2 regions of the Mumia zhuanghuii genome follow, and region 1 is predicted to be linked to the other one. Evidence: riboswitches for the same ligand, from Rfam matches in the RefSeq annotation. Region 1 holds a riboswitch; the other holds the start of a gene.

Region 1 (5,787 bases):
GGTCCACGAGGCGGACGCCCTCGGACTCCATCCAGCGCAGCACGAGCTCGGACTCCGCGGCCGTCGCGGCCGGGGCCTGCTCCGGGACCACTGTCTCCGCGATGGCCCGGAGGGCGTCGACCCACGGGCGGGACGGTGTCGTCGCCGGCATGACGCCCGCCGCCACGAGCCGACCGTGCCGGACGATGTGGACCTCCCACTCGCGCCGTGCCGGGTCGAGCGGGCGAGCGGCGACGACCTCCCTGCACGAGAGCAGCGCCGAGAGCCGCTGGCTGCGGTGCGTGGCCTGCAGGAGGCTGACGAGGCGGTCCCGCTCTCGTGCGGCGTCCTCGAAGCGGTCCTGCGAGGCGAGGGTCCGCATGCGGTCGGTGGAGGCCTCGACGACCTCGACCGGGTCGGTGAGGATCGCGGCACGGACACGCTCGACCTCTGTGGCGTACTCGGCGTCGGTGGTCGACCCGTCGCACGGGGCGAGGCAGCCCCCCATCTCGGCGAGCGCGCACGCCGTACGGGACGGACGAAGCGGCAGACGGCCGGAGCACTGGCGGATGCGGAACGCCTCGTGCAGCGCGGACGCGACCTGTTCCGCCGAGGCGCGCCGGGTGAACGGGCCGAGGTAGTCGGCGTCGTCGTCGGTCTTGCGGACGTACGACAGGCGCGGCCACGGCTCGCGCGTGAGCTTGATCCAGGTTGCCCGCTCGGGATGGCGCGAGCGCCGGTTGTAGGGCGGCTTGTGGTGCGCGATCAGCCGGAGCTCGCGCACCTGCGCCTCGAGCGCGGTGGCGCAGGTGATGCCTTCGACGCGGGTCGCGAGCGCGATCATCTCGCCCATGCGGGTGCGGGTCTCGCTCGACGTGAAGTAGGAGCGCACCCGGGTACGGAGGTCCTTGGACGTCCCGACGTACAGGACGTGCTCGTGGCGGTCACGGAACAGGTAGACGCCGGGGGAGTGCGGGAGGTGGTCGGCGAGCCGGCTCTTCTTACGTTGGGCCGGGCTGACCCGCGCGCTGAAGGTCGCGAGCTCCTCCATCGTGGTCACGCCCATCGTGCCGACGCGCTCGAGTAGCGCGTGGAGCACGTCGACAGTGGCCCGCGCGTCGGCAAGGGCGCGGTGGTTGGGCGTCGTCGTGGAGCGGAAGTGGCGTGCGAGGGTGCCGAGCTTGCAGTTGGGGACCTCGTCGCGCACGAGGACGCGGCGTGCGAGGCGTGCGGTGTCGAGGGTCTCGAAGCCGGGCCACATGAGGTCGAGCGCGGCCGAGAAGTGCTTGAGGAACCCGACGTCGAACGGCGCGTTGTGCGCGACGAGCACCGTGCCGCGCGCGAACTCCAGGAACGACGGCAGCGCCTCGCCGATGCGGGGAGCGCCGACGACCATTGCGTCGGTGATGCCGGTCAGCACCGCGATGAAGGTCGGGATCTCGCCCTCGGGATCGACGAGGGTCTGGAACTCGCCGAGGATCTCGCCACCGCGTACCTTGACCGCGCCGATCTCGGTGATCATCGAGCCGGCGGACGCCGAGCCGCCTGTGGTCTCCAGGTCGACCACACAGAACGTGACGGCGGACAGGTCGCGGCCCAGCTCGTCGAGAGTCCCCTGGACGGGGACGGGCGACGCGGGGGAGGGGGCTTTCATGAGGGTGACGTTAGGTCGCGGCTCTGACATCACGGACGAATCGCCGGGTCGTACGGCGTGTCGCTGGTCCCGCTTTCTGTCAGCCCACGGTCGTAGCGTGCCGAGCATGAACGAATCTCGCGTGCTCCACCAGCAGCCGGGACCGGCGACGGGCCACGGCGAGTCCCTCACGATCGACTGCGCCCGCTGCCTGGCGCGCCCCCGGGCGTGCGGCGACTGCGTCGTCACCGCGCTCCTCGGGCCTCCTGACGACGCCGTACGGCTCGACGCCGAGGAGGGGGCAGCACTCGCCGCACTGAGCTCTGCCGGCCTCGTGCCACCGCTCCGGCTCGTGACGTCGGTCGAGAGCGAGGCGCCCGACGAGCCGTGAGGTTCAGGGTGAGTAAGCACACCGTGCACAATCGGGCCCTGTCGTCGTTGATTCTTGGCCCCCACCTTGCGTAGGGTGAGGCTCGCGTGCCTGAGGAGTTCTCTACCCCGGAGAGCGCAGGCAAGCCGCCTAGTTCGGCCGAGGTCCCCCGATCGACGCCGGAGCCGGGGACCCACGCGTTCCTGGGGTGAATCCGCGCTGCACCACGGGCGCGGTAGGGCACGTTCTTGGCCCGAACCCGTCAGCTCACCCGGTAGGCGTCGAGAACGCGAAGGAGACCGTCCCACGTGCGGAACGGCCGCAAGCTGTCGATGAAGGCAGCCATCGCCGCTGGCTCAGGAGTGGTTCTCGCCGCGACGCTCAGTGCGTCGCCGAGTGCAGCAGACCCCCAGGCGCCGAGCCTTGCAGAGGCCCAGCGCAAGGTGGCCAAGCTCAGCCACGAAGCCGAGCAGGCGAACGAGCGCTACCTCGAGCTCAAGACAGAGGTCGAGGGCGCCAAGAAGCAGATCAAGAAGCTCCGCGCGGACGTCAAGGTGCAGGAGTCCGAGGTCGACGGGGTCCGCAACGATCTCGCCAAGACCATCACCGACCGTCTTACCAGCTCGCCGATGGGCCCTACGACCCAGCTGCTCGCGAGCGGTGATCCCGACGAGTTCCTCAACGGCCTGGCGGCGCTGCAGTCGTACAACAGCACGCAGGCCGACCGCCTGGCAGCGTTCGAGCGCGAGGCCGACGAGCTGAAGGTGCGCCGCACGCAGCTCTCGTCCAAGCTCGAGGTCATCTCCGATGCCCAGGGCGAGATGAAGAAGCAGCAGGCGACCCTCGACAAGCGTGTCGCGGAGGCCGAGGCCGTGGTGGCGCGGCTGACGCCCGCGGAGCGCGAAGAGGTCTACAACGGCGATCACGGCGGCGGCACCTCGCGTGACGACGACCGTGCCTCGTCGAGCGCGCCCAAGGTGAACGCCTCCGGCCGCGCCAAGAAGGCGATCGACTTCGCGCTTGCGCAACTCGGTGAGCCCTACGTGTACGGTGCAGCGGGTCCGGGCAGCTGGGACTGCTCCGGTCTGACGATGGCCGCGTTCGGCGCAGCGGGCGTGTCGCTGCCGCACTCGTCGTCGGCGCAGTCGGGCATGGGCACGTCCGTGTCCCGCTCGTCGATGAGCCCGGGCGACCTCGTGTTCTACTACAGCCCGGTCAGCCACGTTGGCATCTACCTCGGTGACGGCAAGCTGGTCCACGCCCCGCGTCCCGGCCGCAGCGTCGAGGTCGTGTCGGTGGACGTGATGCCCGTGAGCGGAGTCCGTCGCGTCGGGTGACGCGCGTGCGGCACCGCGTCGGGTGACGCGCGTGCGGCAAGAGCCCCGGTCCACCTCGCGGTGGGCCGGGGCTTTGTCGTCACGCGGCCAGATGACGTGGCTACTGAGCAACCGACATCCGCAGGCACCGACGGCAGCCGCAGGCCCACCCGTACGTCGGTGCGGCAGCGTCCACGAGTGCGTGTGGGGTGGACGCCCAGCCCCACCAACGGCCGCACGCCAACGGTGCGCTCACCACGCAAGCAGATGCCGAGCTACTGGTAGAGGGACTCGACGTCGTCGCGGTGCTCGCGCATCACGACGTTGCGCTTGAGCTTGAGGGTCGGCGTCACCTGGCCGCCCTCCTCGGTCCAGTCGATCGGGAGGATACGGAACTTGCGGATCGACTCCGCGCGCGAGACGTGCGTATTGGCCTCGTCGACGGCCGTCTGGACCGCTGCGATGACGTCAATGTCCTCCGCGAGCTCCGCGATCGGGGTGTCGACAGCTCGGCCCTGCTGCTCCAGCCAGGGGCCGACCGCCTCGGCGTCGAGCGTGACGAGCGCGCCGACGAACGGCTTGCCCTCACCAACCACGACGGCCTGGCTGACCAGGACGTGGGCGCGGACGCGGTCCTCGAGCACGGCTGGGACGACGTTCTTGCCGCCTGCGGTGACGATGATCTCCTTCTTGCGACCCGTGATCGACACGAAGCCCTCGGCGTCGATCTCGCCGACGTCGCCGGTGTGGAACCAGCCGTCGGCGTCGATCGCCGTGGCGGTGGCCTCGGGGGCGTTCCAGTAGCCGCGGAAGACCTGGCCACCGCGGAACAGCAGCTCACCGTCCTCGGCGACACGCACCTCGGTGCCGGGGAGCGGGCGTCCGACGGTGCCGATCTTGGAGTCCTCGACGATGTTCGCGGCGAGCGCGGCGGTCGTCTCGGTGAGGCCGTACCCCTCGATGACGGTGATGCCGACGCCAGAGAAGAAGTGCGCGAGGCGTTCGCCGAGCGGGGCGCCGCCGGAGATGGCGTGCTCAACGTGGCCACCCATGGCCGTACGCAGCTTGGTGTAGACCAGCTTGTCGAACACGGTGTGCTTCGCCTTGAGCACCGGACCGATGCGCTTGCCGGACTCACGGGCACGGCTGTACGCGATGGCCGTGGAGGTCGCGAGGTCGAAGATCTTGCCCTTGCCCGAGGCATGGGCGTTCTGGCTGGCGCCGTTGTAGACCTTCTCGAAGACGCGCGGGACGGCCAGGATGAACGTCGGCTTGATCTCTGCCAGCTCGGGCAGGAGGTTCTTGACGTCGGGCGTGTGCGAGAGCCTGACGCCTGCGCGGATCGACCCGACCTCGATGATCCGGGCGAACACGTGCGCGAGCGGGAGGAACAGCAGTGTCACCGCGTCGTCACGGTCGAAGATCGCAGGCAGGATCTCGATGCAGCCGGCGAGCTCGAACATGAAGTTGGCGTGGGTCAGCTCGGCGCCCTTGGGCCGGCCGGTGGTGCCCGACGTGTAGATGATCGTCGCGAGGTCGGACGGTGCGACGGCGTCGCGGCGCGCGGCCACGTCCTCGTCGGAGATGCTCGCGCCGGACTCGGCGAGCCCGTCGAGGCCCTCGTCGATGCGCCAGAGCGTCTTGAGTGCGGGGAGGTGCTCGCGCGACTCCTCGACCCGCTTCGCGTGGACGTCGCTCTCGACGACGCAGCCGACAGAGTCGGAGTCGGCCAGGATCCAGGCGATCTGCTCGACCGAGGACGACTCGTAGATCGGGACGCTCACGGCGCCGATCCACCACAGCGCGTAGTCGACCTGGGTCCACTCGTAGCTGGTGCGCGCGAGGATGCCGATGCGGTCACCCGGTGCCACACCGGCAGCGATGAACCCCTTGGCGACGGCGACGACCTGGTCGTGGAACTGGGTGATCGTGAGGTCGACCCACGCGTCGTCCACCCGACGCTGGAAAGCGACCCGTCCCGGGTCCTTGTCCAGCCACGCCAGCACGTCGTTCGTGATGCTCCCGGTGCCCGGGACCTGGTATGTGGCCGGGGTTGCGTAGGTACGCACGCTGCCTCCGTTCAAGAATTACGGGTACGTCGAGAAGACGTACTTCCCCTCGGGCAGGTTACAGTCATCGACCGGAGCACCCCCAAAGGAGACCCGATGCCGGCCGTCGATGTGATCGACCAGACGTACGCGGCGGTTCCACCGTCGGCGTTGCGGAAGGTCCTCTGCGCCGAGGCCGCGTGGGGCGATGTGCTGGCCGACGTGCGGCTTGATTGCTTCGAGGACCGGGGTCTGCGGGGCAAGCGCTGGACGGTCTCACGTGGGCTCGAGGGCACTGCCGAGGTGTGGCTGGAAGAGGTCGCCGAAGGCACGGTGATCCATGTCTTCCTCCAGGCCGATCCGGCGGTCGCGCCGCGGTCGGAGCGGGCGCGCTCCGCGCTCGACCGGGCGTACCGGGTCCGGCTCAAGCGCTGGGTGACC
Region 2 (5,787 bases), 1.2 Mb from region 1:
CCGACCCCGACGCAGCTGGCCGATCTCGCCGACGCCACGTGGCTCGGCGCCGAGAAGCAGGTGGCGGCGGCGCGCGCGCTCGTACGGCTCGCGGGGACGTTCGGCGGTCGGCTCCGTACGGCGCACGAGTTCTCCAGCTTCGAGGCGGCGCACGCGCTCGTCGCTGCAGGCGAGGGCGTCGCGATGGTCCCCGCGCTCGCCCTCAAGCAGGACCTCGCGACCGGCGTCGAGGTCGTGTCACTTCCCGGCCTCGGGTCGCGCCGCGTCGTCGCCCGCCACCGCCAGACCCGGCGCGAGCCCGGCGCCGCCGTGTCGGCCGTCCTCGAGACGCTCCTCGTCACCGCAGCAGGCGTGGAGCTGACGTAGGGCTACTCGACCAGCGGCGGGGGTGGCGGCCCCGCAGGGCGCAGGCGCTTCGCCTCGACCCACTGCTCGACCAGGGTCCCCTCCCCCTGCTTGCCGGGCACGAACGCAACGCGCGCGACCCAGCCCTGGGACTCGCGGCGCCACTCGATGACGAGACCGGGGTAGGCGTCGGCCTCGTACCGGCTCAACGACACCCACACGTGTCGGACCGCGCCGCCGTCGCGCGGCTCGACGGCACGCCCGTCGCTGCCGTACCGCCTGTTCGTTCCCACGGCCACAGGATACGACGGGACTCGAACACATGTTCGATGTCCTCCCTATTGGCGAGCCGGATTGCACCCATACGCCACGAGCACGAGAGTGGGGCAGGACCGAACGACGAGGAGCGTCATGACCGATAGCAGGCCCGATGCCACTGCCACCGACGAGGGCCGCGCCCCGGAGCTCCGCCGGTTTCTCACCCCCAAGCTGCTGCTGCTCTTCATCGTCGGAGACATCCTCGGCACCGGCGTCTACGCCCTCACCGGCGACGTCGCGGCCGAGGTCGGCGGCGCGGCCTGGCTGCCGTTCATCCTCGCGTTCGTGATCGCGACGCTGACGGCCTTCTCCTACCTCGAGCTCGTCACGAAGTATCCCCAGGCCGCCGGTGCCGCGCTCTACACCCACAAGGCGTTCGGGATCCACTTCCTGACCTTCCTCGTGGCCTTCACCGTGATGTCGTCGGGGATCACGTCCGCCTCGACCGCATCGCGGCTGGTCGCACGCAGCGTCGACCAGGGGTTCAACCTGAGCTTGGACAAGACCGGCATCCTCCTCGTCGCGCTGGCGTTCATCGTCCTGCTGGCGCTGATCAACCTGCGCGGTGTCGCGCACGGCGTGCTCACCAACGTGGCGCTCACGTTCATCGAGCTCACCGGCCTGGCGCTCGTCATCCTCGTCGGGATCTGGGCGATGACGCAGGGGGACGCCGACTTCTCCCGAGTGGTCGCGTTCGACACGCCTGACGAGAAGAACGTCTTCCTCGCAGTGACGACGGCGACCTCGCTGGCGTTCTTCGCGATGGTGGGCTTCGAGGACGCGGTCAACATGGCCGAGGAGACGAAGGACCCCGTCCGCACGTTCCCTCGCATCATGCTGACGGGCCTTTCGATCACGGGCATCATCTATGTCCTCGTGTCCATCACCGCCGTCGCGCTCGTCCCGATCGGCGAGCTCGCCGCCTCGGAGACGCCGCTGCTCACCGTCGTCGAACGCGGCGCCCCGGACGTCCCGATCGACGAGATCTATCCGTTCATCACGATGTTCGCCGTCGCCAACACTGCACTGATCAACATGTTGATGGCCAGTCGGCTCATCTACGGCATGGCCAAGCAGCGCGTGCTCCCGCCGGGACTCGCCCATGTAGGCGCGCGCCGCCAGACGCCATGGGTCGCGATCCTCTTCACGACCGTGATCGCGTGCGGCCTCATCACGTACGTGTTCAGCGCCAGCGACGACGCGATCGCCACGCTCGGCGGGACGACGGCCCTGCTCCTGCTGGGGGTGTTCACCATCGTGAACGTCACGGTGCTGGTCCTGCGACGCGACCCGGTCGACGACGACCACTTCGTGACCCCCACCGTGCTCCCGGTCATCGCCGGCGTGACGTCGCTCTACCTCGTGACGCCACTGTCCGGGCGTCCTGCCGAGCAGTACGAGGTCGCCGGACTGCTCCTCGGCATCGGCGTCGTGCTCTGGGCGATCACGTGGGTCGTCAACCGCGCGGCGTACGGGGCCAAGACATACGTGAAGGACCCCAGCGAGCTCGAATGAGAGCCCACCGGGGTCCGGGTGTCACGTCAGGCGACGCGTCACCAGAACTTCTTGCGCCACCACCGCGGGAAGTGCCCGATGGCACCCTTCCTGGCGTACCGGTCGCTCCTGGCGAACCCCTGCCACTTCTCGCGCTTGAGCTTGTTGTTCAGACCGAGCTTGCGGGAGCAGCCGGGCCATGCGCCCCAGCCCTGCCCCTTGAGGACCTTCTCGGCGACCGCGATCTGCTCGCGCCGCTTGGCCTTGTGGGCGTACGAGGCGTACTTCTTGCCGCCGTACGCACGCCAGGTGCCCGCGCTGAACTGGAGGCCACCGTGGTAGCCGTTGCCGGTGTTGATGCGCCAGCGCTTGCCTGACTCGCACTTGGCGAGGCGCTCCCAGGTCTTGTCCTTGGCTGCGTTGGCGGGGGTGCTGGTGAAGACCAGCATCCCCAGAACCATGCCGGCGAGCGCCAGCGTGAGAGCGACGCCACGACGGGCGACGCGGAGGGCGTTGAACATGTTGTCCCTTCACAACGCCTGTGGGGTTAGCTGTCGGGTTCGGGCCGAAGGTGCCCGGCCTGCCGCGTTGTTCGTGCGGCAAGGCTTCACCCCAAGGAGCCAAGGCTCCAGAGATGGGTTCCCCACTCCCGCCCGTTCAGATCAAGGTTCGCCGGCCCCCGTGACCGGCCATCCGGGGTAGGCCTCGCCCTTGGGCGGGACTCGGCGTACGAGCGAGGCCTCCGTCAGGCTAACCCACACAAACAAGACATCAAGCCCAAGCGTGGCGGTGTGACCACATTCAGGGCGGCAGGGCGGTGCGGGCGGCGGAGCGGCGGTGAGTCCGGTCCCACCGAGGCCCGCACAGTGGGACCTCAGTCACCGCGCCCGCATTCTCCACACACGCCTTCGGCTCCGCGGCATCCACAGGTGCGCGCGCAGGCGATGTACGGAGCCCGCGAGGACGCGTGAGATGACGGGATGCCCGCACCGACACCGCTTCCAGCTCAGCTGACCAACCGCCCGTTCTCGCGCGACGAGCTGGTCCCGCTCGGACTCTCACCGAAGCTGCTCCTCGGCAAGCGTTTTCGCCGCCTTCATCCCGAGACCTGGGTGCACACGGATCACGCGATGACCGACAGCGACCAGATTGCGGCCGCGGCGCTCGCGGTGCCTTCGTACGCTCAGCCCACCGACGGCACGCGCCTCCGGATGCTCGGGTACGACGACCTCCCCCTGGAGCCGATCTGCTTCGTGGTGCCGGACGACCATCACGTCGCACTCGACGGCATCATGGTGCACCGGACGAAGGAGATGCCGCCTCTCGACGCAAGCGGGGTGACACCCGCCGCGGCATTCCTCGGATGCTGTGCCGAGGAGCCCCTCATCGACCTCGTCGCCGCCGGCGACTGGCTCCTCCGCCACGGTCACGCCACACATGAGGAGCTCGCCGAGCTCGCGATCCGCGACTCCTGGCGCCCCGGCGCAGACCGCGCACTCGAGGTCCTACCGATGCTGAACCCGCGTTCGCGCTCGCCTCGCGAGTCGAAGGTCCGTGCGATGCTCGTCATGGCCGGACTTCCCACGCCTGAGGTCAACGTGGACCTCTTCGTGGAGGGGAGGTTCCTCGGCTGCGCCGACCTGCTCTACCATCGATGGCTGCTCGTTCTCGAGTACGAAGGGCGCCAGCACGCCGAGGATGTCCACCAGTTCAATGTTGACATCGGACGGTACGAGGGGTTTCGCGACCACGGCGTCACGTACGTCCAGATCACGAGCGCACGTTTCGCCCGTCCACGTGCCCTCGTCATCCTCGTACACCGCAAGCTCGTCTCGCTCGGCTATGACGGGCCTGCACCCTCGTTCGGACCACGATGGCGCGCCCTCTTCGCCCCCGTACCCGGCCCTCACGCACGACGGCGGTGAGCCTGGTCCCACCCGATGCTTCTGGGTGGGACCGGACTCACCGCCGAGGCGAGGGACGCGCAGCGCGGCCGCGTCAGGCCTGAGGAATGTCCTCGTGCTCGTCAGGACGCTGCGGAGGCGGCTGGTTGCGCGTCTTCCAGAGGCTTGCAGCCGCGGTGATGCCGAGGACGACGACGATCACGCCCAGGCTGGCCAGCGTCGGCACCTCCGGCACGTCGATGTGCTCACCACCGTTGATGAACGACAGCTCGTTGGTGTGCAGCGCGTGGAGCACCAGCTTGACGCCGATGAACGCGAGGATCACCGAGAGGCCCAGCGACAGGTAGACCAGGCGCTGCAGCAGCCCGCCGAGCAGGAAGTAGAGCTGACGCAGGCCCATCAGCGCGAAGATGTTCGCGGTGAGGACCAGGTAGGCCTCCTGCGTGATGCCGTAGATCGCCGGGATCGAGTCGAGCGCGAACAGCAGGTCGGTGCTGCCCAGCGCCAGGATCACCAAGAACATCGGCGTCAGCAAGCGCTTGCCGTCGACGCGGATCGCCATCTTCATGCCGTGGAACTCGTCCGTGATGCTGAAGTGGCGCTCGGCGAAGCGGACGACCGCGTTGTCGCCAGCCTCTTCGTCATCGTGGTTGCGATAGCTCTTGACGAGCCCGTACGCGGTCCACACAAGGAACAGGCCGAAGATGTAGAAGACCCAGCTGAAGTTGTTGATCGCGGCCGCACCCAGCACGATGAAGACCGCGCGGAAGATCAGCGCGAGGATGATGCCGATCATCAGGGCCTCTTGCTGGTACACCCGAGGCACCTTGAAGCTCGCCATGATGATGATGAAGATGAACAGGTTGTCGACCGACAGGCTGTACTCGGTGAGCCAGCCTGTGAAGAACTCGAGGCCGTACTGGCCGCCGTGGAAGCTCGACACCCAGATACCGAAGGCGATGGCGAGACCGACGTACACCGTCAGCGCCAGGCCGGCCTCCTTCATCGACGGCTCGTGCGGGCGACGGGCGATCACGATGACGTCGAACAGCAGCACGGCGACGGTGACGCCGATCGTGATCCACCATTCGAGCGGTGTGACGTTCATACGGGCAGGTTCCTCCGGTCGGATCGTTCGTCAGGCCGGAGGTCTCTTCCGCCGCGACGGCGTAAAGCGCGCCTGGCACGACTCGACCCGCCGGGCTGCACCTGGTGCTGCCGTGATGACGACGGGTCGACGAAGGAATACTCCCCTCCCTGCGCCATTGTGCCAGAGGGTGCGCGCGGACCCGCAACGCGAGATGCTCAGCCCCGTGACGGTGAGACACGTAGGCCTGCGCGGAGCGCTCACACGACCGGCCGCCCGGGACGCTCTGCTGCGCGCGGGAGAGCCGCTCGACGTGCCCTCGCTCCTCGACGGAGCGGTGCTGCGGCTGCGCGAGGCCGACGTCCCCGGGAGCGCGGTGACGAAGGGCTTCGCCTGGGAACCAACGGACGCCGAGACGGAGCACTGGTATCCCCAGGGCGTCACGACCTCCGCCGACGCCCAGGAGGGGGCGACGGACCGGGACGTCCTCGTCGCCACCTGGTATGCCCACCACCGCCCGCGTCGTACGGGCTCACGGCTCACGTTCGTCGATCTCGCGGCACGGCGATATCGGCACGTCCTGCTCGTCCGCGCGGTGAGGACGCCGTGGGGGGTGCGGGCCCGCCCGGTCCCGATCCA

What was found. A riboswitch is a leader RNA that binds a small molecule or an ion and turns the genes downstream of it on or off. The one in region 1 is predicted to bind cyclic di-AMP.
Region 2: linked by a shared signal. The riboswitch ahead of ACFSDF_RS18585 (transglycosylase family protein) and the one ahead of ACFSDF_RS12735 (C40 family peptidase) in region 1 are both predicted to bind cyclic di-AMP.

The regions. Positions count from the first base shown of each region.
Region 1 covers NZ_JBHUFT010000008.1:892,154-897,940, forward strand. Annotated here, with positions in the region: gene ACFSDF_RS12725 (DEDD exonuclease domain-containing protein) at 1-1,633, opposite strand, end outside; gene ACFSDF_RS12730 (hypothetical protein) at 1,740-2,003, shown strand; cyclic di-AMP (ydaO/yuaA leader) riboswitch at 2,130-2,279, shown strand; gene ACFSDF_RS12735 (C40 family peptidase) at 2,291-3,319, shown strand; gene ACFSDF_RS12740 (AMP-dependent synthetase/ligase) at 3,574-5,367, opposite strand; gene ACFSDF_RS12745 (polyketide cyclase / dehydrase and lipid transport) at 5,464-5,787, shown strand, end outside.
Region 2 covers NZ_JBHUFT010000008.1:2,109,591-2,115,377, reverse strand. Annotated here, with positions in the region: gene ACFSDF_RS18600 (LysR family transcriptional regulator) at 1-366, shown strand, start outside; gene ACFSDF_RS18595 (hypothetical protein) at 369-638, opposite strand; gene ACFSDF_RS18590 (APC family permease) at 757-2,178, shown strand; gene ACFSDF_RS18585 (transglycosylase family protein) at 2,217-2,678, opposite strand; cyclic di-AMP (ydaO/yuaA leader) riboswitch at 2,680-2,842, opposite strand; gene ACFSDF_RS18580 (hypothetical protein) at 3,138-4,082, shown strand; gene ACFSDF_RS18575 (TerC family protein) at 4,156-5,169, opposite strand; gene ACFSDF_RS18570 (hypothetical protein) at 5,375-5,787, shown strand, end outside.